Regions from separate parts of the Arthrobacter vasquezii genome, predicted to be linked through region 2. Evidence: riboswitches for the same ligand, from Rfam matches in the RefSeq annotation. Region 2 holds a riboswitch; the other holds the start of a gene.
The links. Region 2 has a riboswitch for glycine ahead of gcvP (aminomethyl-transferring glycine dehydrogenase). Riboswitches for the same ligand answer to the same signal wherever they lie in the genome.
Positions count from the first base shown of each region.

Region 1: another riboswitch for glycine. It lies ahead of gcvP (aminomethyl-transferring glycine dehydrogenase); the one in region 2 lies ahead of gcvP (aminomethyl-transferring glycine dehydrogenase).

Region 1 is NZ_JAROKN010000005.1:74,196-86,422, forward strand. Features, by position in the region: gene xdhB (xanthine dehydrogenase molybdopterin binding subunit) at 1-1,170, opposite strand, end outside; gene P4U43_RS03915 (xanthine dehydrogenase small subunit) at 1,167-2,663, opposite strand; gene P4U43_RS03920 (hypothetical protein) at 2,812-2,976, shown strand; glycine riboswitch at 3,062-3,159, shown strand; gene gcvP (aminomethyl-transferring glycine dehydrogenase) at 3,318-6,170, shown strand; gene gcvT (glycine cleavage system aminomethyltransferase GcvT) at 6,181-7,302, shown strand; gene gcvH (glycine cleavage system protein GcvH) at 7,429-7,812, shown strand; gene glyA (serine hydroxymethyltransferase) at 7,809-9,140, shown strand; gene P4U43_RS03945 (L-serine ammonia-lyase) at 9,237-10,634, shown strand; gene lipA (lipoyl synthase) at 10,660-11,667, shown strand; gene P4U43_RS03955 (methylenetetrahydrofolate reductase) at 11,705-12,227, shown strand, end outside.
Region 2 is NZ_JAROKN010000021.1:16,948-29,174, reverse strand. Features, by position in the region: gene P4U43_RS09500 (ABC-F family ATP-binding cassette domain-containing protein) at 1-1,412, opposite strand, end outside; gene P4U43_RS09495 (P-loop NTPase family protein) at 1,494-2,024, shown strand; gene P4U43_RS09490 (hypothetical protein) at 2,044-2,238, shown strand; gene P4U43_RS09485 (L-serine ammonia-lyase) at 2,276-3,649, opposite strand; gene gcvT (glycine cleavage system aminomethyltransferase GcvT) at 3,646-4,758, opposite strand; gene gcvP (aminomethyl-transferring glycine dehydrogenase) at 4,768-7,596, opposite strand; glycine riboswitch at 7,651-7,754, opposite strand; glycine riboswitch at 7,756-7,857, opposite strand; gene P4U43_RS09470 (phytoene desaturase family protein) at 7,942-9,387, opposite strand; gene P4U43_RS09465 (lipid II:glycine glycyltransferase FemX) at 9,390-10,484, opposite strand; gene P4U43_RS09460 (hypothetical protein) at 10,481-11,950, opposite strand; gene P4U43_RS09455 (inositol-3-phosphate synthase) at 12,164-12,227, shown strand, end outside.

The DNA.
Region 1 (12,227 bases), on a different contig from region 2:
CTGCCCGGGCTCATAGAAATTACGACGACGAAGCTCACTCGGATCCACCCCCAGCAACGGCGCGCACCGGCCAAGCAAGTCCTCGATCACGAGCATCCCCTGCGGACCCCCGAAGCCGCGGAACGCCGTCTGCGAGGTTTTGTTGGTCTTCGCGATCCGGCCGTTCACCTCGATGTTCGGGATGAAGTACGCGTTATCGATGTGGCACAGCGCGCGCTGCAGCACCGGTTCGGAGAGATCAAGGCTCCACCCGCCGTCGCTCGTGAGGGTGGCCTTCAGCGCCTGGAGGCGGCCGTCGTCGTCGAACCCTGCGTCCCACATGGCGTGGAAGGGGTGGCGCTTGCCGGACATGGTGATGTCCTGGGTGCGGTTCAGCCGCAGCCGGACGGGCCTGCCGGTAAGCGTGGCGCCGAGCGCCGCGATGGCCGCGAAGCCGTGCGGCTGCATCTCCTTGCCGCCGAATCCGCCGCCCATGCGGAGGCACTGCACTGTGACGTCGTGACTGGATAGGTTCAGCACGTGCGCCACGATTTCCTGCGTCTCGGAGGGGTGCTGGGTGCTGCACTGGATGAACACCTGCCCGGACTCGTCGATGTAGGCGAACGATGCGTGCGTTTCCAGGTAGAAGTGCTCCTGCCCGCTGAACTGGAACTCGCCACTGAACCGGTGCGCTGCATCCTCGAGCGCCTTGTCCGGCTCGCCGCGAGCAACCGTCGGGCGGTTCCCCTGGAAGCTCTCGGCCGCGATGGCTTCCTCAACGGTGATCAACGACGGCAACGGCTCGTAATCGACCTCCACCGCCTCCGCGCCGAGGCGCGCGGCTTCTAGCGACTCCCCCAGCACCCAGCACACGGCGTGGCCGTAGAACATCACTTCGCTGGGGAAGAGCGGTTCGTCATGCTTGATCCCGGCGTCGTTCACGCCTGGAACGTCCGACGCCGTTAGTACCCTGACGACGCCCGGAACCTCCAGCGCGGGCTCGGTGCGCAGGCCAGCTATGCGGGCGTGAGCATGCGTCGACTGAACCGGCCAGGCATGCAGCGCGTTCGAGCTACGGACAACCAGGTCATCCGTATACAGAGCCGTACCGGTGACGTGGGCTGCGGCGCTTTCGTGGGATACGGGGACACCGACCACGGGGTTTACTGGGCGATCCGACAGCGACTTCACTTGGCCACCTCCAGATCTTCAGCGTTCTCAGCATGGAATCTCAGCAGCGCCTGCCTCAGCATCGCCGAGCGGTACAGCGAGCTGGCCCGCATGTCATCGATCGGCGTTCCTTCACCCGCCATGACGACGGCGGCGGCGGCCACCGTGTCCGACGTCCAGGGTTGACCGACGAGCGCCTCTTCCGTCGCGAGAGCGCGGATTGGCGTCGCTGCCACACCGCCGAGTCCGATGCGCACGGAGCTTACGACGCCGCCGTTGAGTTGCAGTGCGATGGCCACGGACACACTTGAGATGTCGTCGAAGCGCCGCTTGGCGATCTTGTAAAACGCGGTGCTTTCGGCGAGCGGCAACGGGATGCGAATAGCGCGGAGCATTTCGTGCGGCTGACGAACACTCTGGCGGTAGCCGGTGTAGTACTCGGACAACGGAACTTCGCGCTCTCCGTCTGTGGAGGAGAGGACAATTCTTGCGTCGAGCGCCAGGAAAACCGGCGCAGAGTCGCCGATGGGCGAACCCGTGGAGAGGTTCCCACCGAACGTCGCGGCGTTACGGATCAGCCGGGAGGCGAACTGCGGGAAAAGGTAACCCAACAGCGGGACGCGGCCGTCGAGCGCCCGCTCGACTTCAGAGAGTGTCAGCGCGGCGCCGATCTCGATGGAATCGGCGTCGAACGTCAGCGCCCGAAGTTCCTCCAGCCGATCAATCGCGAGGACCAGCGGCGGGCGGGAATGCCGCAGATTAACCTCAACGCCGAGGTCGGTCGCTCCCGCAACCAGCTTCACGTCCGAGTTCTCGCGCAATGTCTGGTGGACCTCATCGAGCGACTGCGGACGGATAAACTCCGATTCACCGCTGACACGGGTGTGCTGCGGCGCGGGGGCGGGCCGGTTCTGCCGTTCGAGCAGCGGATCCGAGCCCGAAGGTGTTTCGAGCGCGTAAGCAGCGTCGCGGATCGGCCGGTAGCCGGTGCAGCGGCACAGGTTCCCGCTGAGCGCATGGAGGTCAAACCCGTTGGGGCCGCATTCGTGGTCGGTTGCATGCTCTTCACCGACGACGGCGGTTCCTGTCTCCTTGTCTTCCTGCGCCGGCGAGCGCTCCGGTCGGTAATATTCAGCAGCCATCGAGCAGACAAATCCCGGGGTGCAGTAGCCACACTGCGAGCCGCCGCGCTCCGCCATCTCGCGCTGCACGGGGTGGAGGTCCTCCGGCGTGCAGGCATCAGAGACGTTTCCGAGACCCTCGGCGGTGATGATTTCCTGGCCGTCGAAGGCGAGGGCCGGTGGGAGACACGCATTGACCGAGGTCCATCGGCTGCGGTCGGCTCCGTCCGGGCGGGCTACGAGGACGGCGCAGGCACCGCATTCCCCTTCAGCACATCCTTCTTTTGACCCTGTCAGGCCTTCATCCCGCAACCAGTCGAGTAATCGAGTGTGGGGGTTTGTTCCGCTGCAGTCCCGGACTTTGCCGTTGACGGTTACCTTGATTCCGTCCATCATTCACGCTCCCGTACGAACCGGACCGACGCGCCAACCGAACTGTCTGAAGCGTGTCAAACTGTTCGTTACGTAGTTTCGGTGTGACCTAGCGTACACCCACCGAGCGGAACTTCGTTTCCACCATGCGATAGAAAGGAGCAAAGTTTTGAGCACAACAAGTCCTGCTGCCGAGGAAGAGCGGCGACTTCGGTTGTTGAAGTTCAGGGAGGCAGTGGATGCGGCATCGAGCGCTAGTGCCGCTGGCCATCGATACGAGACTGCCCTCTGGGAGCGTACAGAACTGGCTGACGTAGAGAAGTCACTGAACTAGACGGACCCAGTCGTACAGGAGTTGCGTGAAGACTCAACCAACCGGTAGTCTGTGAATCGCGTCACCTGTCAGTGACGCACGCTTTCGATCCGCGGCGGGAGAGTCCTGCCGGTACGTTCAGCAGGCGCCGTAGGAGCAAATCCTCCCCAGGAATCTCTCAGGCCCACGTACCGCCGCGGCGAGGCAACTCTGGAAAGCAGTCCGGGAAACCGGGCTCACCGACGGTGCAAGTGGATCCTGAGAACATCAGGAAAAACGGAAACTCTCAGGTCCAATACAGAGCGGGGAGGAACCCAAGTCATCGTGGTGTTTTGCGCCACCTGAGTTATGGAGTTCCTCATATGACAGTCCAGTCATTCGTCCCCACGTTCGCAGACCGCCACATCGGTGCGCGTCGCCAGGACCACATCGACACGATGCTCAAGGCTGTCGGCTATGACACCGTCGACGGCCTCGTTGACAGTGCGGTTCCCGACTCCATTCGTCAGGAAAGCCCGCTCGGGCTGGACAACGCGCTCAGCGAAGTCCAGGTGCTGGCCGAACTGCGAAGGCTTGCCGGCAGGAACAAGACCGCCGTCCAGATGATCGGTCAGGGCTACTACGACACCGTCACGCCGGCAGTGATCCGCCGCAATATCCTCGAGGCGCCCGCCTGGTACACGGCCTACACGCCCTACCAGCCCGAAATCTCGCAGGGCCGGCTCGAGGCGCTGCTCAACTTCCAGACCATGGTGCAGGATCTCACTGCCCTACCGGTGGCCAACGCTTCCCTTCTCGATGAAGCCACCGCGGTGGCCGAAGCCGTGCTGCTCATGCGCCGGGCCAACAAGAACAAGGCCGTCAAGGACGGCAAAACGGTTCTCGACGCGGACTGCCTCCCCCAGACCATTGCCATCGTCCTCGGCCGCGCAGAGGCGCTCGGATTCGAGGTTGAGGTCGCTGACCTGTCGCAGGGACTCCCGGAAGGCGACATCAACGGCGTCGTCCTCCAGCAGCCGGGCGTCTCCGGCCGTGTCTGGGACCAGACCTCCGTCATCGCAGAAGCGAAGGAGCGCGGTGCGCTGGTCACGGTCGCCGCTGACCTCCTCGCACTGACGCTCATCACCCCTCCGGGTGAGCAGGGAGCGGATGTCGCCGTCGGTTCCACCCAGCGCCTCGGTGTTCCGCTGTTCTTCGGCGGACCGCACGCCGCGTACATGGCCGTGCGCGACGGCATGGAACGCACCCTCCCAGGCCGCATCGTCGGCGTCTCGAAGGACAACGCCGGTGCTACCGCCTACCGCCTGGCCCTCCAGACCCGCGAGCAGCACATCCGCCGCGAAAAGGCCACGTCGAACATCTGCACCGCGCAGGCACTGCTGGCCATCGTGTCTTCCTTCTACGCCGTCTACCACGGCCCTGATGGACTGAAGGCCATTGCGGAGAACGTCCACAGCAACACCCGTGCGCTCGCCACCACGCTGAAGGCCGCCGGCTGGGAACTGAAGAGCGACTCCTTCTTCGACACCCTCACCGTCCGCGTACCGGGCGACGCCGCCAAGGTAGTCTCCGCTGCCGAATCCCGCGGCATCAACCTGCGCCTCGTCAACGCCGACACCGTCGGCATCTCAGTCGATGAGACGACGACGCCGGAAATCCTCTCCGCCGTGTCCGCCGCCTTCGGTGCCGGCCAGGTAAGGGAAGCCGCAGGCTTCGAGCTGCCCGCCGCCGCGGTGCGCACCTCGGAATACCTTCAGCACCCGGTCTTCAACACACACCGCTCGGAGACCCAGCTGCTGCGCTACATCCGCAGGCTCTCGGACCGCGACCTCGCGCTGGACCGCACCATGATCCCGCTGGGCTCCTGCACGATGAAGCTGAACGCCACCGCTGAAATGGAGGCCATCTCCTGGCCGGAATTCGCTTCCATCCACCCCTTTGCCCCGGATTCCCAGACCGAAGGCTGGCGCGAGCTGATCGACGGACTCGAAGCCGACCTCGCTGAGATCACCGGGTACGACCAGGTCTCGATCCAGCCCAACGCCGGTTCACAGGGTGAGCTCGCCGGGTTGCTTGCTATCCGCGGTTACCACGCTTCCCGCGGCGAGGGCCAGCGCAACGTCTGCCTGATTCCTGCCTCCGCACACGGCACGAACGCTGCTTCCGCCGTTCTCGCGGGTATGAAGGTTATCGTCGTGGCCACGGCTTCGGACGGCACCATCGACCACGGGGACCTCCGGGCGAAGATCGAGGCCCACCGGGATGCACTCTCCGCGATCATGATCACCTACCCGTCCACCCACGGCGTGTACGACGCCGACGTCCGCGAAGTCTGCGATGCGGTGCACGAGGCCGGTGGACAGGTCTACGTCGACGGCGCAAACCTGAACGCGCTCGTCGGCCTCGCCCAGCCGGGCAAGTTCGGCGGCGACGTCTCCCACCTGAACCTGCACAAGACCTTCTGCATCCCGCACGGCGGCGGCGGTCCCGGCGTGGGCCCGGTGGCTGCAAAGGCACATCTTGCGCCGTTCATGCCGGGCGACGCGAACAAGTCTGCGCATGAAGCCGGACACGGCGTTGCGATTTCCGCATCCCGCTTCGGTTCCGCGGGCGTCCTGCCGATCTCCTGGGCGTACGTGAAGCTGATGGGCGGCCAGGGCCTCACCGAAGCCACCAAGTCCGCCCTCCTGGCAGCGAACTACATTGCCGCCCGGTTGAACGAGCACTTCCCGGTCCTCTACACCGGCGAAAGCGGACTCGTTGCGCACGAGTGCATCCTGGACCTGCGCGAGCTCACAGCCCGCACGGGAGTCACGGCCGAGGACGTTGCCAAGCGCCTCATCGACTTCGGGTTCCACGCCCCCACGCTGTCCTTCCCCGTGGCGGGAACGCTCATGGTGGAACCGACCGAGTCCGAGGACCTCGCGGAAATCGACCGCTTCATCGAAGCAATGGTGACCATCCGCAAGGAAATGGAGCAGGTCGCCAGCGGCGATTTCACTATCGGGGAATCGCCCCTGCGCAATGCACCGCACACCGCTGCCGCCGTCGTCACCTCCGAGTGGGAGCGCCGGTACCCGCGCGAGCAGGGCGCTTTCCCCGTGCACTCACTCCGACAGGACAAGTACTTCCCGCCGGTCGGCCGCATCGACGGCGCCGCGGGAGACCGTAACCTGGTCTGCTCCTGCCCTCCCCTCACCGCTTTCGAAGACTAAGGATTCCTCGATGACTGAGAAGTACACAGCACTCTACGACCAGCACAAGCTGGCCGGCGCCTCATTCACCGACTTCGGCGGCTGGCAGATGCCCCTGAAGTACAGCTCCGAACTCGCCGAGCACCACGCAGTGCGCAAAGCGGCCGGGCTGTTTGACCTCTCCCACATGGGAGAAGTCTGGGTCACCGGCCCGGACGCCGCGGCCTTCCTTGACTACGCACTGGCTGGGAAGCTCTCGGCAGTGGCAGTCGGAAAAGCCAAGTACTCGCTGATCTGCCAGGAAGACGGCGGCATCATCGACGACCTGATTTCCTACCGCCGCGGGGAGGAGAAGTACCTGGTGGTGCCGAACGCCGGCAACGCGCCCGTGGTCGCCTCGGAATTGCTTGAAAGGGCCGTCAACTTCGATGTCACCATCGACGACATCTCTGCCCAGACGTCACTGATCGCTGTCCAGGGACCCAAAGCCGAGGAAATCCTGCTCACGCTGGTGCCGGCCGACCAGCATTCACTCGTCACCAAACTCAAGTACTACGCGGCGGTCAAGGTTCAGATTCAGGGTGAGCAGTTGCTCCTTGCCCGCACCGGGTACACCGGCGAGGACGGCTTCGAGATCTACGTGCCGAACGAGGGTGCCCCGGGTCTGTGGGAAGCATTGCTGGAGACCGGGACCGGGCATGGCCTCATCCCCGCCGGCCTCGCGTCCCGCGACTCCCTGCGCCTTGAGGCAGGCATGCCGCTGTACGGAAACGAGCTCTCCCGCGAGGGCAACCCCTACGCTGCAGGTCTTGGCCCGGTCGTCTCGCTGGCCAAGGAATCGGACTTCATCGGCAAGACCGCGCTGGCCGAACTCAAGGCAGCCGGCGCCGGCTCCACTACCGGCCGCAAGCTCGTGGGCCTCAAGGGCCTCGGGCGCCGCGCAGGCCGCAGCCACTATCCCGTGCTGAAAGACGGCAAGGTGGTGGGCGAAGTGACCTCCGGCCAGCCCTCCCCCACCCTGGGCTACCCGATCGCCCTGGCCTACGTCGATGTCGAACTCAGCGAGCCCGGCACTGCTCTGGACATCGACCTCCGCGGCAAGGCCGAGCCGTTCGAAGTTGTCGCGCTGCCGTTCTACAAGCGTTCGAAGTAGTCCTGCGGCACCTCCGCCAGAGTCGGCATTTTCACGCGTGCTGCTTCGCTTAACGCACACTTCCGAAAACGCCGGCACTGCCGGAGTTCTCTTACCTACAGATTTCTCGTTGTAAAGGAAAAACAGATGAGCAAGGTTATTGCCGACCTGAAATACTCCGCCGAGCACGAATGGATTGCCGGCGACGGCTCCGGACCCGTTTCGATCGGTATCACCGCCGTGGCCACTGACGCCCTCGGCGACATCGTGTACGTGGACCTTCCCGAGGTCGGGGACACGGTCACCGCCGGCGAGACGTGCGGCGAGGTGGAATCCACCAAGTCCGTGTCAGACCTCTACGCGCCGGTCAGCGGCGAGGTCACCGAAACCAATGCCGACGTCGTCGACAATCCGGAACTGATCAACAGCGATCCGTACGGCAACGGCTGGCTGTTCAAGGTGGCCGTCACCGAAGAAGGCCCGCTGATGTCAGCTGAAGAGTACGCAGCAGCCAATGGCGGCGAGCTGTGAGCCCGGCAGGCGCGAGCGGGGCCACGGTCGCTTTCGAGCAGGTTGTGTCGACGTCGCTCAACGCACAGCTGTCCGATCTGGACCCGGAGATCGCCGCCAAGATCGACGACGAACTGAACCGCCAGCGCACCGGTCTGGAAATGATCGCGTCTGAGAACCACACCGCGGCTGCCGTGATGCAGGCACAGGGTTCCGTCCTGACCAACAAATACGCGGAAGGGTATCCCGGCAAGCGGTACTACGGCGGCTGCGAACATGTGGACGTCATCGAGCAGCTGGCGATCGACCGCCTGAAGGCCCTGTTCGGCGCTGAGTACGCCAACGTGCAGCCGCACTCCGGCGCCCAGGCAAACGCCTCGGTGATGCACGCGCTGATCAAGCCGGGCGACACCATCATGGGCCTGAACCTGGCTCATGGCGGGCACCTGACGCACGGCATGCGCATCAACTTCTCCGGCAAGCTGTACAACGTCATTCCGTACCAGGTCCGCGAGGATGACCACCGGATCGACATGGCGGAAGTGGAGCGGCTCGCACAGGAACACAAGCCGCAGCTCATCGTTGCCGGCTGGTCCGCGTACGCCCGCCAGCTGGACTTCGCCGAGTTCCGGCGGATTGCCGACTCGGTGGGCGCCTACCTGATGGTGGACATGGCGCACTTCGCCGGCCTCGTCGCCGCCGGGCTGCACCCGTCCCCCGTACCGCACGCGCACGTCACCACCTCCACCACGCACAAGACCCTCGCCGGTCCGCGCGGCGGAATCATCTTGAGCAACGACGCCGACATCGCCAAGAAGATCAACTCCGCGGTGTTCCCGGGCCAGCAGGGCGGACCTTTGGAGCATGTCATCGCGGGCAAGGCAGTTGCCTTCAAGATCGCAGCCTCGCCGGAGTTCAAGGAACGCCAGGAGCGCGTCCTTGCGGGCGCCCGGATCCTGGCCGTACGCCTGGTCCAGCCCGACGTCACTGCGAAGGGCATCAGCGTCATCTCCGGCGGAACCGATGTGCACCTCGTCCTGGTGGACCTGCGCAACTGCGAGCTCAACGGCCAGCAGGCCGAGGACCGCCTGGCGGAAATTGACATCACCGTGAACCGCAACGCGGTGCCTTTTGATCCCCGTCCCCCGATGGTGACCTCCGGTCTGCGCATCGGCACGCCCGCACTGGCTACCCGCGGCTTCGGCGAGGAAGCCTTCGCGGAGGTCGCGGACATCATTGCCGAGGCCTTGATTGCCGACGCCGGCGCTGATCTCTCCGGCCTGCGCTCCCGTGTGGAAGCACTCGCCGCCGCGCACCCCCTCTACCCCGACGTTGCCGACCTCGCCTGACCTCTGAACTTTTGTCCAGGTAACGAGAGTTCGGAGACGTTTAGGTCTCCATATCTGGACAAAAGTTCTGACCTTCCAAGCAGTAAGGAATGACCAATGGCTGTTGGAGTCTTTGACCTCTTTTCCATCGGGATCGGGCCCTCAAGCTCGCACACCGTCGGCCCCATGAGGGCTGCCGCCGTCTTCGCGGAGGAGCTCAAGGCCTCCGGCAGACTGGCGGAAGTGGCGTCACTGCGGGTGGACCTCTACGGGTCCCTCGCAGCGACGGGCCGCGGACACGGCACCATGACCGCCGTCCTCCTCGGGCTCGAAGGCTTCCACCCCGAGCTGATCCTGCCGGACGAAGTGGAGGAACGGCTGGCTGCCATCGCCGACACCGGAATGCTGCAGCTGGCCGGTGGCACTTCCCTGCCCTACGGCGTCGAAGACATGGTCCTGCGTCCGCTGACCGTACTGTCCCGCCACACCAACGGCATGACCTTCCAAGTGAAAAACGACGACGGCGAGGTACTCCACGAGGCAACGTTCTTTTCGGTGGGCGGCGGCTTCATCGTGCGGGAAGGCGAGGAAGATGCCGCTGCGGAACAGCTCGAGGAGTCGAAGGAACAACTGCCCTACCCCTTCCGCACTGCGGCAGAACTGCTGGAGCACTGCCGCAACACCGGCCTGGGGATCAGCGACATCATGCTCCTCAACGAGAAGGTTGCGCACTCCGAGGAGGAAATCCGCGACGGCCTGCTGCACATCTGGCAGGTGATGGAGGAGTGCAAGAACTCCGCGATCAAGCGAGAAGGCTTGCTTCCCGGCGGTCTGAAGGTCCGCCGTCGTGCTCCGGATTGGCATGAGCGGCTGCTCAAGGAGGACAAGGACCGGGATCCGAAGTACTGGCAGGAGTGGGTCAACCTCGTTGCCCTCGCCGTCAACGAGGAGAACGCGTCAGGCGGCAGGGTGGTCACCGCGCCCACCAACGGAGCCGCCGGCATCATTCCCGCCGTGCTCTACTACGCGCTCCACTTCGCGCCCGGTATGGAGAACGCGACGCAGGAGGACCGGGACGACGTCGTTATCAAGTTCCTGCTGACAGCCGCCGCGATCGGCGTGCTGTACAAGGAGCAAGCTTCCATTTCCGGCGCGGAGGTGGGCTGCCAGGGCGAGGTCGGGTCGGCGTCGTCCATGGCAGCGGCCGGCCTCGCCGAGGTGATGGGCGGCTCTCCTTCCCACGTTGAGAACGCGGCGGAAATCGCCATGGAACACAATCTCGGCCTGACGTGCGATCCCATCGGAGGACTGGTTCAGGTGCCGTGCATCGAGCGCAACGCGATTGCTGCCGCGAAGGCAATCAATGCTGCCAAGATGGCTCTTTGGGGAGATGGCTCGCACCGGGTATCTCTGGATGAAGTCATCGTGACCATGCGGGAAACCGGCAAGGACATGAGCTCCAAATACAAGGAAACGGCACTCGGCGGCCTTGCCGTGAACGTCGTCGAATGCTGAATCGGAAGTCGAAGGAAGAGAACCCATGACTCTGGCACCAGAAGGCCGCAAGCTGCTCCGCGTAGAACAGCGCAACTCTGCAGTACCGGTGGAACGCAAGCCGGACTGGATCAAGGCAAAAGTCCAGATGGGTCCGGAGTACGTCCAGCTCAAGAACCTCGTGAAGAAGGAAGGCCTCCACACCGTGTGCGAGGAGGCCGGCTGCCCCAACATCTTCGAGTGCTGGGAGGACAAGGAAGCGACGTTCCTCATCGGCGGTTCCGAGTGCACCCGGCGCTGCGACTTCTGCCAGATCGACACGGGCAAGCCCTCCCCGGTGGACCGGTTCGAGCCCACCAAGGTGGCTCGCTCGGTCAAGGCCATGCAGCTGCGCTACGCCACTGTGACCGGCGTGGCCCGTGACGACCTCGAGGATGAGGGCGTGTGGCTCTACGCGGAGACCGTCCGCAAGATCCACGAACTCAACCCGGGCACCGGCGTCGAGCTCCTGATTCCGGACTTCTCCGGCAAGCCGGAAAACATCCGGGCGATCTGCGATTCCAAGCCCGAGGTCTTTGCCCACAACGTCGAGACCGTGCCGCGCATCTTCAAGCGGATCCGGCCGGCGTTCCGTTATGAGCGCTCTCTCGACGTGCTCACGCAGGGTCGGGATCTCGGCATGGTCACCAAATCCAACCTCATTCTGGGCATGGGCGAAACCCGGGAGGAAATTTCGCAGGCGCTCTCCGACCTGCACCAGGCCGGCTGCGACCTGATCACCATCACGCAGTACCTGCGTCCGAGCGAACGCCACCTGCCGGTGGACCGCTGGGTCAAGCCCCAGGAGTTCGTCGACATCCAGCAGGAAGCGGACGAGATCGGCTTCCTCGGGGTCATGAGCGGGCCGTTGGTGCGCTCTTCGTACCGCGCCGGCCGGCTCTGGGCCACCGCGATGCGCAAGAAGGGGTGGGAGATCCCCGCCGAACTCGCGCACATTGAAAGCTCCGGCAGTACCCGCCAGGAAGCCAGCACCCTGCTGGCTGCACACGGCTGAGTTCCAGCCGGATCCTGATGCACTGAGAGGACCAATGATGTTCCCCACCAGAATTGAAATAATCCCTTCCGAGGGAATTGTTGAGCGGGTTGCCGCTGCGGTGGCCCCGAGTACCCCGATCACCGTGACCTGTCTTCCGCATCACGGCGTTGGACGGACGGTTCGCACCGCGACGCAGCTGGCTGGTCTCGGGTACACGGCGATCCCGCACCTCGCCGCGCGAAGCGTTCAGAGCAGGGCGGAGCTCACCGGGATCCTGCGGAACTGCAGCGACGCCGGTATCGGGGAAGTGTTTGTCATCGGCGGGGACCGGAAACATCCTGCCGGCCCGTATGACTCGGCGCTGCCACTGCTGGAAGACATCGAGCAGTATTCAAGCGGCCTGATCCGGGCGGGAATCGCGGGTTATCCTGAGGGCCACCCCTTCCTCGATCCGGGGGCGGGCGTGGATGCCCTGCTGGCCAAGCAGCACCTTGCGTCCCACGTAGTCACGCAGATGTGCTTCTCAGCTCCGCGGATCCTTGACTATGTCGGACTGCTGCGCCGGGTAGGAGTGCAGC
Region 2 (12,227 bases):
CCGGAAAGCGAGTCATACAGCTGTTCCGACTGCCCTGCCAGCCCGTAGCGGTCCAGTACTCCCGACGCCGCCTCCCGGCCGAGGCCCGATCGGTGATCGTCGCCGCGGTGCAGGATGTCGAGCAGGCTCCGGCCCAGCAGGTCCGGACGGACATGGGTCTGGGCGAAGAACCCAGGGCGAATGCGCGCACCCAACTTCACCACGCCGGTGTGAGGCACGGGTGCGATGCTCACCTCGGACACCGGTTCATGTTCTTTCTCCGGATCGGTGCCGCCGGCGGCGAGGAGGCGAAGGAAGTGGGACTTGCCGGACCCGTTGGAGCCCAGCACTCCGACGCGGTCACCGAACCAGATCTCGGTGCTGAACGGCTTCATCAGCCCGGTCAGCTCCAGTCTCTGCGCGACGACGGCCCGCTTGGCTGTGCGGCCACCCTTGAGCCGCATGTTCACGTTCTGCTCGATCGGGATCGCTTCCGGCGGCCCTGCCTCCAGGAATTTCGCCAGGCGCGTCTGGGCGGCGTGGTAGCGATTAGCCATGTCCGAGCGGAACGCGGCCTTGTTCTTGTACATGTTCACGAGCTCTTTGAGCTTGATGTGCTCCTCATCCCAACGTCGCCGCAGTTCCTCAAAGCGGGCGTTGCGGTCCGTCCGGGCCTGCAGGTAGGTGCTGAAACCTCCACCGTGCACCCAGCTGGAGGCGCCGAGTGCGCCGGGTTCCAGCGTGACGATCCGGGTAGCCGCATTGTCCAGCAGCTCGCGGTCGTGGCTGACAAAGAGGACCGACTTGCTGGACTCGTTGAGCTTCGCTTCGAGCCACCGTTTGCCGGGTACGTCGAGGTAGTTGTCCGGCTCGTCGAGGAGGAGCAGTTCGTCTGGACCGGAGAACAGCGCCTCCAGGACGAGCCGTTTCTGTTCTCCTCCGGATAACGACGACGCCGCGCGGTACTGTGCGCGATCATACGGAACGCCCAACGCAGCCATCGTCACTTCATCCCAGGTGGTTTCGAGCTCATAGCCGCCGGCGTCTCCCCAATCGGCAATCGCCTGGGCATAACGCATCTGGGTGGGTTCGTCGTCGTGCTCCATCATTGCGAGCTCAGCGTCGTCGATCTTTTTCGCGGCCGCTGCAAGCACCGGCGGCGCAGCGGAGACGAGCAGGTCCCGCACCGTGGTGTCATCGCGGACCTGGCCCACGAACTGGCGCATGATGCCCATACTGCCGGAGCGGGTGATGGCCCCCTCATCGGCGGTGATATCGCCGGCAACAATGCGAAGGAGCGTGGTCTTTCCGGTGCCGTTGGGACCGATCAGGGCAGTCTTGTGGCCCTCGCCGACCTTGAAGGTGACGCCGTTGAGCAACTGGCGGCCGTCGGAAAGAAAGTAGTCGATGTTGGAAATGTCGAGGTGCGCCACGCTCCCAGTCTTCCACCCGCATCCAGTGAGCCGAAATAGGGTCTCATCCGTGGGTAGACACTCGAGTGCGAGGATGGGAGCGTGATTCCAATAACTCCCCAGCGGGTGGTGTTCTTCGGCGTGACCGGATCCGGGAAAACAACAGCGGCTGAGCGCTATGCCGCTGCGACCGGGTTGCCGCTGACATCCGTAGACTCGGACATCGGGTGGCTTCCGGGATGGGCGGAGCGGGATCCCGCCGAGCAGCTCCGCATGGTTGAGGAAATCGCCTCGCGGGATGCCTGGGTGCTGGACAGCTTCTACCGGAAGTGGTCGGACCACCTGATTCCGCGCGCTGAAGTCATCGTTGCGCTGGATTATCCGCGCTGGCTCTCGCTGTCCCGGCTGGTCTGCAGGACACTGCGGCGCATGGTGCTGCGGGAAGAGGTCTGCAACGGGAACAGGGAGAGCTTCCGCCGGGTCATCGCACACGACTCGATCATTCGCTGGCACTTCACGTCCTTCGCCAGCAAGCGCCGGAGGATTCGTGAATATCAGGACGCCGGGTTGCCAGTGCTTCGCTTCACCAGACCGCGGGATCTGGAGCAATGGCTCAGGTCCTATGAGAGGTGACGGCCTAATTCATCGAACGATGAGCTCGCTCACGCAAAGTAGCGCGCTAAAAATCGGTGCAGGAGGAGCTGCAGTCGGATCGGTCATCCCGACCCTCGGCGCCATCATTCCCGCGGCAGTCGGTGTGGACATCGACGTGGTGATGCAGGATGCCCGCGACCTCGTGCGCAACCGGCACACGCTGCGCCAGATCGTGAACGTCAAGGGTGACTGAGCCGTCGCTCAGTTCCGGGGCAGTCCCTGGAACCCAATCAGCATTCCACGACGTTCAAGGCCAGCCCGCCACGGGCGGTTTCCTTGTACTTGTCCATCATGTCCGCACCGGTTTCACGCATCGTCTTGATCGCAGCGTCAAGTGAGACGAAGTGCTGCCCGTCGCCGCGCACGGCCATGCGGGCTGCGGTGATTGCCTTCATCGCTCCCACGGCGTTGCGCTCGATGCACGGTATCTGCACCAGTCCGCCGACGGGATCGCAGGTCAAGCCCAGGTTGTGCTCAATGCCGATTTCAGCGGCGTTTTCGACCTGCTCGGGTGTGCCTCCCAACACCTCGGCCAGCCCCGCAGCGGCCATCGCGCACGCTGAACCAACTTCCCCCTGACAGCCGACCTCGGCACCCGAGATGGAGGCATTCTTCTTGAAGAGGGCACCGACAGCAGTGGCGGCGAGCAGGAAGCGGATAACGCCGTCGTCGTCGGCTCCCGGAACGAAGTCTGTGTAGTACTTCAGGACTGCCGGGATGATGCCGGCCGCGCCGTTGGTGGGAGCGGTCACCACACGACCGCCGGCCGCGTTTTCCTCGTTTACGGCAAGCGCGAACAGGGTGACCCACTCCATGGTGCTGAGGTGGTCATTGGGGTCAGCTTCCTTCTGAAGCAGTTCCAACTGCCGGGCAGCACGACGCCGGACATGCAGCCCACCGGGAAGAATGCCGCTGTTGGTCGACCCCCGCCGGATGGTGTCCTGCATGACGTCCCAGATCTCGAGCAGGCCGTTGCGGATCTCAGTCTCGGACCGGACGGCCAGTTCATTGGCCAGCACAATCCCGGAAAAGGACTTTCCCGTCGATGCTGCAAGGCCGAGCAACTGTTCGCCGGATTCAAACGGGTAGGGAATCGCGACGGTCTGTTCCGCGGACAGGTCGGTGCCGATCTGGTCCTCGTCCAGAACGAAACCCCCGCCCACCGAGTAGTATTCGCAGGCGAATAAGAGTATGCCCTCAGCGTTATATACCGAGAAGCGCATCCCATTGGTGTGGTAGTCCAGCCGCTGCTTGCGGTGCAGAACAAGATCTTTCTCCGGATCAAAAGCTACATCGTGTGAGCCGGCCAGACGAAGGGTCTTTGTTTTCGAGATTTCCTCCACACGAGGTTCAGCGCGTTCCGGATCGGTAAGGTGCGGCTGCTCGCCCTCGAGCCCCAGGATCACGGCCTTGACTGTTCCGTGCCCATGACCGGTTACGCCCAACGAACCGAACAGTTCAGCATCGACGTGCTGGACCTGTTCCAGCAGCCCCTGCTCCACCACCATCCGGGTGAAGAGAAAGGCCGCCGTCATGGGCCCGCCCGTGTGTGAACTGGACGGACCTATCCCGATTTTGAAGAGGTCGAAGGCGCTGATGGTCATGAGCGGCCCGGACGCTTGTAGAACGGCAGCTCAACGACGGTGAAACCCTCCGGACGTCCGCGCAGGTCAACCTGCAGTTCCGTGCCCGGTTCGCTCAACGCTGTGTCAACGTAAGCGAGGGCAACCGGGTACCCGAGGGTCGGGCTCGGAAGGCCAGACGTAACGGTACCTACGGTCTGTCCGTTCGAAACGACGTCGTACCCTGCACGGGCAGACCGGCGTCCGGTACCACGCAAACCGACCAGCTTTCGCTCCGGTGTTTCGGCCTTCAGCGGCTCCAGCACGGAGCGGCCCACGAAGTTCTCGGTCTTCTTCAGGCTGACGACACCGCCCAATCCCGCTTCAAACGGATTTGTCTCCAGGCCGAGCTCATGACCGTACAACGGCATGCCGGCTTCAAGGCGAAGCGAGTCCCGCGAGGCCAGCCCGCAGGGCGCCAGGCCATGGTTGGTTCCTGCCTCGGTCACGGCTTTCCACAGCTGTACGGCCTGCGCGTTCTCGATGAAAAGTTCAAAGCCATCCTCGCCGGTGTAGCCGGTGCGGGCGAGGAGGACCGGCTGACCGGCGAGCTCCACGCGAACGGCGGCGTAGTACTTGAGCGAGGTGATGGCGTCGCGGTCTGCAGCCGGCGCCATGCCGAGCAGGATCGCCTCCGCGTTCGGTCCCTGCACCGCGATGAGAGCGGTCTCCTCCGACTGATCCTGCACAGTGACATCGAAGTCGGCAGCACGCTGCTGCAGCTCGGCAGCAACCGTGTCGGAGTTCGAGGCGTTGGGCACCACAAGGAACTGGTCCTCGGCGAGACGGTACGTGATGAGGTCATCAATCACTCCGCCGCCCTCGGTGCAGATGAGGGAGTACTTGGCCTTCCCCACCGCCATGATCTCCATATTTCCCACGAGGGCATAGTTGAGGAAGCTGGCTGCCTGCGGCCCAGTGACCATCACCTCGCCCATGTGCGAAAGGTCGAAAATGCCGGCGGCCCGGCGAACCGTGTGGTGCTCTTCAAGTTCGCTGCGGTACTTCAGGGGCATCTGCCAACCGCCGAAGTCGGTGAATGCCGCACCGAGTTCCTGGTGCTGGGCATACAGCGCTGTCTGCTTTGTCATGGCGATCCCTTAGTCCTCGAAGTCTTCGATCGGCGGGCACGAGCACACGAGGTTCCTGTCACCGTGGGCGCCGTCGATACGGCGGACCGGCGGGAAGTACTTGTCGTGGCGCAGCGTCCGCAGCGGGAATGCAGCCAGTTCCCGGGAGTAGGCCTGCGACCACTCGTCACTGATGAGCGTCTGTGCGGTATGCGGTGCCTGGCGAAGCGGACTCTCCTCCAGCTGCCATTCGCCTGTTCCGACGCGGTCGATCTCGTGTCGGATGGCGATCATCGCCTCGACAAAACGGTCCAGTTCGCGCAGGTCCTCGGACTCCGTGGGCTCCACCATCAACGTGCCCGCTACCGGGAAGCTCAGCGTCGGGGCGTGGAAGCCGTAATCGATGAGGCGCTTGGCCACGTCTTCGGCTGTCACACCGGTCTTCGCGGTAAGTGCGCGAAGGTCCAGAATGCACTCGTGCGCCACGAGTCCGTTCTCACCCGAGTAGAGCACCGGGAAGTATTCATTGAGGCGGGCGGCGACGTAGTTCGCTGCAAGGAGCGCGGACTTCGTGGCTGCCGTCAGGCCCTCGCTTCCCATCAGCGCCACATAGGCCCAGGAAATCGGCAGTACGCCTGCTGAACCGAAGCGGGAGGCGGAGATAGGGACGCCGGCTGTGTTGCTGTTGTCTACACCAGCTGCGCTATTCGCATCTCCAGGCAGGAAGGGGGCAAGGTGCTCCGCCACTGCTACCGGCCCGACACCGGGACCTCCGCCGCCGTGCGGGATGCAGAACGTCTTGTGCAGGTTCAGGTGGGAAACATCACCACCGAACTCACCCGGCTTTGCTAGCCCGACCAGCGCGTTAAGGTTTGCGCCGTCGATGTAGACCTGACCGCCCGCGCCATGCACCTGGTCGCAGACCCAGCGGACGTCCTCCTCGAAAACGCCATGCGTGGACGGGTAGGTGATCATGATCGCGGAGAGGGAATCCTTGTTCGCCTCGATCTTTGCCTGGAGATCATCGTGATCGATGTTGCCGTTTCCGGCTGTCTTGACCACAACCACCTTCATGCCGGCGAGCACAGCAGAGGCGGCGTTGGTGCCGTGTGCTGACGATGGGATGAGGCACACTGTGCGAGCCTCATCACCGCGTGAAAGATGGTACTTGCGGATGGCCAGCAGACCGGCGAGTTCACCCTGGGAGCCGGCGTTCGGCTGAATCGACACCCTGGCGTAGCCGGTGATTTCAGCGAGACGGCCCTCCAGGTCATCAATCAGCTGGCGCCAGCCCTCGGTCTGGTGCTCGGGGGCGAACGGATGGATGGTTGCGAACTCGGGCCAGGAGATCGGTTCCATCTCAACCGTGGCGTTGAGCTTCATGGTGCAGGATCCCAACGGAATCATGGTGCGGTCCAGTGCCAGGTCGCGGTCCGAGAGACCGCGCAGGTAGCGCAGCATCTGGGTCTCTGAGCGGTGGAGGGAGAACACGGGATGGGTCATATAGGACGACGTCCGTTGCAGGTCAGCAGGGATTGCAGTCTCCGCGTCGGCTGACAGATTTACCCCGAAGATCTCGGCGATGGTTTCAAGGTGAGCGTCCGTGGTGGTCTCGTCACAGGAGATGCCGACGTGATCGGCATCGACCAACCGCAGGTTGATGCCGCGCTCCTCGGCCTTGCGGACAATGCTCTCGGACTGGCCCTCGACCTTCACGAGAAGGGTGTCGAAGAAGGACTCGTGGACCGTCCCTGGAACGGCTGCAGCGAGCCGCGCCGCCTTTCCATGGACACGTTCCGCGATCGCCTTCAGCCCGTCGGGACCGTGGTAAACGGCGTACATGCTGGCAACGATCGCGAGGAGCGCCTGAGCGGTACAGATGTTCGACGTAGCCTTCTCGCGGCGGATGTGCTGCTCACGTGTTTGCAGTGCAAGCCGGTAGGCGGGTGCGCCGTCGGAATCCTTCGACACCCCAACAAGGCGGCCGGGGAGCATGCGCTCCAGGCCCTTTCGAACGGCCATGTACGCAGCGTGCGGTCCGCCGAAGAACAGCGGCACACCGAAACGCTGGGCGGAGCCGACGGCGATATCCGCGCCCTGCTCCCCCGGAGGGGTGATCAGGGTCAGCGCTAGCAGGTCCGCTGCGACCGTCACCAGGGCGCCGCCGTCGTGCGCTTTCGCGACCATGTCCGTGTGGTTGCGGAGCGTGCCGGATGTCCCGGGCTGCTGGAGGACGACGCCGTTGATGTCGCCGTCCGGCAATCCCTTTGAGAGGTCAGCGATCTCGATATCAAAGCCCAGCGCCTCAGCGCGGCCCTGCACGACGGCGATGGTCTGGGGGAGGCATTCCGCGTCCAGGATGGTTCGTCCCTTGTTCTTGCCGGAGCGACGCATCAGGAGGACGGCCTCGGCAACGGCCGATGCTTCATCGAGCAGGGAGGCGTTGGCGATGGGCAGCGCAGTGAGGTCCTGGACCATCGTCTGGAAGTTCAGCAGGGCTTCAAGACGGCCCTGGGAGATTTCCGGCTGGTAGGGCGTGTAGGCGGTGTACCAGGCGGGAGCCTCAAGCACATTGCGGCGGATGACAGGAGGGGTGACCGTGTCGTAGTAGCCCTGACCGATCATCTGCACGGCGGTCTTGTTCTTCGCGGCGATGCTGCGCAGTTCCGCCAGGACCTCCGACTCGCTCAGCGCAGACGGAATGTCCAGGCCCTCGTTGATACGGATGCTCGCCGGCACCGCAACATCGACGAGTTTGTCCAGGCTGGGGTAGCCCAGGACCTTGAGCATCTGCTCGGCGTCGTCCGAGCGGGGACCGATGTGGCGGTCGGAGAAAGTTGATTCCGTCTGGTGCGTCATGAGGAACTCCGTGAATCAGTGTGCGTGCAGGGCGCGCGGACAGGTGGGTGGGTTCCTCCCCGCTCTGTCTTGGACCTGAGAGATTCCGTGAACACAGGGTTCACCTTGCACCGTCGGTGAGCACAACCTATCTTCAGCTGCGCTACTTTCCAGAGTTGCCTTTCCGCTGCGGTGCTGGGCCTGAGAGATTCCTGGGGAGGGTTTGCTCCTACGGCGCCTGCCGGCTGTAGGTCAACGGCAGGACTCTCCCGCTGCGGGTCAAGGGCGTTTTATTACTGCGCTTTTCAGTTATGCGATCGTGATCAAGCTTACTCTTCGCTGAAATCGATCAGCAAAGGAGTGCGCTCACGATGACCTTCCCAACTGCGGCACCGGCAGCCCGAACACGTCCTTGAGTGCAAGTTTTGCCGCGTGATAACCGCCCATCCCGTGCACGCCCGGGCCGGGCGGGGTCGATGCTGAGCACAGATAGAGGCCCTTCCCCGGCATCCGCCAAGGGTGCGGCCCGAATGAGGGACGCGCCAGCAGCTGAGGGATGGTCACCGCGCCACCGCTGAAGTCACCGCCCACGTAATTGGCGTTGTACTGCTCAAGGTCAGCTGCAGTCATGACGTGTGAACGCACGACGACGTCGCGGAAGCCGGGCGCGAAACGTTCGATCTGCCGCACAATGGCCTCCGTCATGTCCCGCGTGGAACCGTTGGGCACGTGGCAGTAAGTCCACAGAACCTGCCGTCCGTGGGGTGCGCGGGAAGAATCGAACAGGGAAGGCTGCGAAACCAGCACGTACGGTTTTTCCGGATGGCGTCCGGCGGCCACGTCGGCTTCCGACGCCGCCACTTCAGCCCGGGTTCCGCCCGCATGAACTGTGCCGGCCGCTCGTACTTCCTCGTTTGCCCACGGCACCGGCCCCGAGAGGATGAAGTCAACCTTGCAGGCGCCGTCCCCGAAGCGGAACCGGTCCAGCATTGAGACGTAGCCCTGCGGGAGGCGATCGCCTGCCAGGCCGCCAACAGCACCGGGTGAGACATCGAGCAGGACTGCCTTTGCTCCGTCGAACTCGCCGACCGATTCAATCCGACGGGCAGTGTGGACGGCGCCGCCATGTGCCCGGATGTCATCCGCCATAGCGTTGACCAATGCCTGGGATCCGCCAACCGGAATGGGCCATCCCACGGCATGCGCCAACGCTCCGAGGGTGAGCCCGGCACCTGCAGCCGCGAGTGTGGGCAGGGCAGCAACGGCATGTGCGGCAACTCCGGTAAACAATGCCGCCGCCTCTTCCGTCGAGAAGCGCAGGTTCCACAGGCCAGTCCCCTGCTCGAGCGTCCTTGAACCGAGCAGGGCGGCCGCGACTGGATGCCGCGGGACCCGCAGGAACTGGTTGAGCCCGGTATCGACCACCCCATCAATGTGCTGCACGAGCGGGCGCATCAGTCGCCGCCAGGCCTGTCCGTCCTTGTCCAGACCGAGCGCCGTACGCCCAAGATCGCGGTACGCGAGTCCAGCACGGCCATTGTCCAGCGGATTGGCGTACGACAGCTCGGGAACCACGAAGGGAATCCGTTCCCGGAGACCGAACTCCCGGAAGAAGGGTGACGCCAGCGCCATCGGATGCACAGCCGAACAAATGTCATGCACGTGTTCCGGCTCAAGCAGCTCCATGGTGCGTGACCCGCCGCCGATAGCTCGTTCGGCCTCAAATATCTCCACGCTCAAGCCTGCACGTGCCATCACGACGCCGGCAGCCAGCCCATTGGGGCCGGCACCGACAATCGCGACGTCCGCCATGGCTAGCTCTTCCCTCCGGACCGGTGGGCGCGAAGCGTGGACACGGACGAGGCTGCTCGCATGAGCAACGCGCGACCTTTGGCCGGCGCCGTTCTGCGGAATGAGAGCAGTCCAGCCACCACCTTGTACTTACCCGGGTTCAGCGGGATGTCATAAGTTGTGGGGAGGTCCACAACGTTCTTGGAGAAGTTCCGCTTGAACGTGGTGACGTTGACCAGTTGTGGGTAGTTCTCACTCACGATGCCGGTAAGCCCGCAAGCGGTATTGCCGGCAGCTTTGAGCTGTTTAAACGCTTCCCACAGCAACAGATAAGGCGCAAACGTCTTGCGCGCGTCGTGTGTGCTGCCCGCAAAATAGTAGACCGAGTAGCCGCGGTATTCGGTAGTGATCAACCAACTCACAGCCCTGCTGTCCACGTAGGCGACCATGAGCCGAAGATGATCCCCCAGAGTTGAGAGCAGCAACTCGTAGTATTCGGGGCCGAAGCTGGAGAAGCCGTCGCGCTCCGCTGTTTCCTGCAGAATCGGGTACAGGTCCGCCCTGAATACCTCGACCCAGCGTGCCCGCTCAATGGTCCGGACCTCCACGCCTGACCGTTCCGCACGACGGATACTGTTCCTGGCATTCGGCCGGAAAGACTTGAAGATTGCATCCTCGCCCGGCGTCAGGTCAACGACGATCTCGCGCTCATACCAGCCGTGCTCGATCGGGCCGGCTGCAGGAGGCAGCGGGTGTTTCACCTGCATGCGGACATAGAGAGGGTCTGTGCCCGGATCATCAGTGAACTGGTGCTGAACCGTGTGCATAAGACGGAGTTCAGCTTCCGCGGTACGGTCCGCGAACCATACGGGCCCGTTGATCGCGACCAGCGATTCTCGGAACCTGCGCCGCACCCGGAGGAAGCTCACCATCGCAGCCGGTGCGCCGTCGTCGTCGTAGTAGGCCCACAATCCGTACGGTTCCCGGCCCAGACTGCGCTCGAAGCCCGCCCACTGCGGAGTCTGTTCGAGCGGAATGACGACATCGGGGCTTGCCGACGCCAACAGCTCGAATTCCTCTGGCGTAAGGCGCTCGCTGCGGAAGACGGATTCTGTCACTGGGGGTCTCTCGGTGCGGTGATGGTGAGGTTTGGAGGGGACTCGCTCAACAGTACCGGAGCAGGCGCATGCCGGTCTGGAGCACCATCGAAGGGGCCGCCTGCCGGATCGTCAATACCAATGCGCCGCGCCGGATCATATGTCGGTTCAAGTATATGTTGCGCAACCCGATACAACAGGTAACCGGTGGCCAGTAGGCGCGCCAAGATCGCGGCGACATAGTAGGGGGAGTCGATATTGTTCTCCACCACGCCTGACGACGCTTCTCGGGCTACGTACATCCAGTACGCCCACCAGTGAAGTAGTTCAACAAGCTGCCAGACACAAAGTATTCGCCAATCGACATACGAGAGCGCAACGAAGGGCAGCAACCACAGAGTGAGTGCGGGAGGGTAGTCGGGCAGGACCAGGACGAGTGCTCCGAGCAGCAGAAGAATCACTTGCGGAAGGCGTGGGCGTCGCGGTGCCCGCAGCACCAGCAGGCATATCAGGGCAACCAGCACCGCGAAAATGGTAAAAGCCAGGGTTGCTGTTGCTACCGGAGAGAGCACCGGCAGGCCGAGCCGCTGCGCAAGCAGGTCATAGCCCGCCCACAGCGAAGAGGAAATGCCGAGGCGAGCCGGATCGTATTCCCACGGCAGTGCCAGAACGCGTTCGGGCCCGAACGGCAGAACGGTGAGTACCCAGACGGCGATCAGCGAACCGCCGCTCAGCAGGGCACCCCTGAACCGGCCGGTCCGGATGGCCAACAGTATGACGGCAGCGAGGACCAGGAGCACGTGAACGCTGAACCCGGCGCCGAACCCGAGCAGGACGCCGGAGATCACATAGCGCTCCTGCGCAAACGCCCACACAGCCAGGACACTCAATAGGACGGACAGCAGCACCCAGCTTGAGGTTGCCGTCAGGATCGCGATCGGCGCCACCGCCACAAGCGCCGCATCCCAGGGTCGGCGACTCGCCAGTCGCATCACGGTAACAACAGTTCCAATCCACGCGGCAGCGATCAGTACAGCGTTCACGTCGAAATACTGCATCAGGGATTGCGTTTGGACTATGCCGTCCGCGGACGTCGGCACCAGTAGCGCGACCAGTCCCGCAAACACTCCAACGAGCAGCGGCCCATCAAAGGTGGACCCCTCCGCGAATGGGGACAAACCGCTTCCGAGACCCTGGAACTGGAAGGCCTCGGTCCAGTCTGAGTAGCAGCCCCGGTAGAACTGCGCGGGACGTGTCCATCCGTCGGTTCGGCACGGAGCCTTGATCAGCACCGCCAGGACAGCGGCGGCTGTGGTCATCAGGATCAGGACCCGCCCGACGGTGAAGACGGCCGGCCGCACCCTGCCCGGTGCAGCGTGCCTCCCAAGTGGCCCGCCGGCGACTTCCGCGGCATGCCTGAGCAAGGGGTCCCCGCGCGTAGGCACGGAGATGCTTGCGGGGCGGCGCTGACCCTGCTCTTGCTCCATGTCTCGAAAGCCTAGCCAACGGGCAGGACAATGGCGCCCTCTTCGTAGAAACCCACCTGTAATTCCGCACTCCGGAGGGCTTGAGGGAATGAGCAGGCAACAACGGGCGTTCGCAATAACAAGTAGACTGGGTAAGCTGTGGATTTCGCCGGAGGCAAAGGCAAACAAAGACCTCGGTCCGGGCGGTTATAAGTGCGCGTAAAGAGGAGAACAGTGGGAACTAACCCCATTCGGGTAGCAATCGTCGGTGTTGGCAACTGTGCAGCATCCCTGGTGC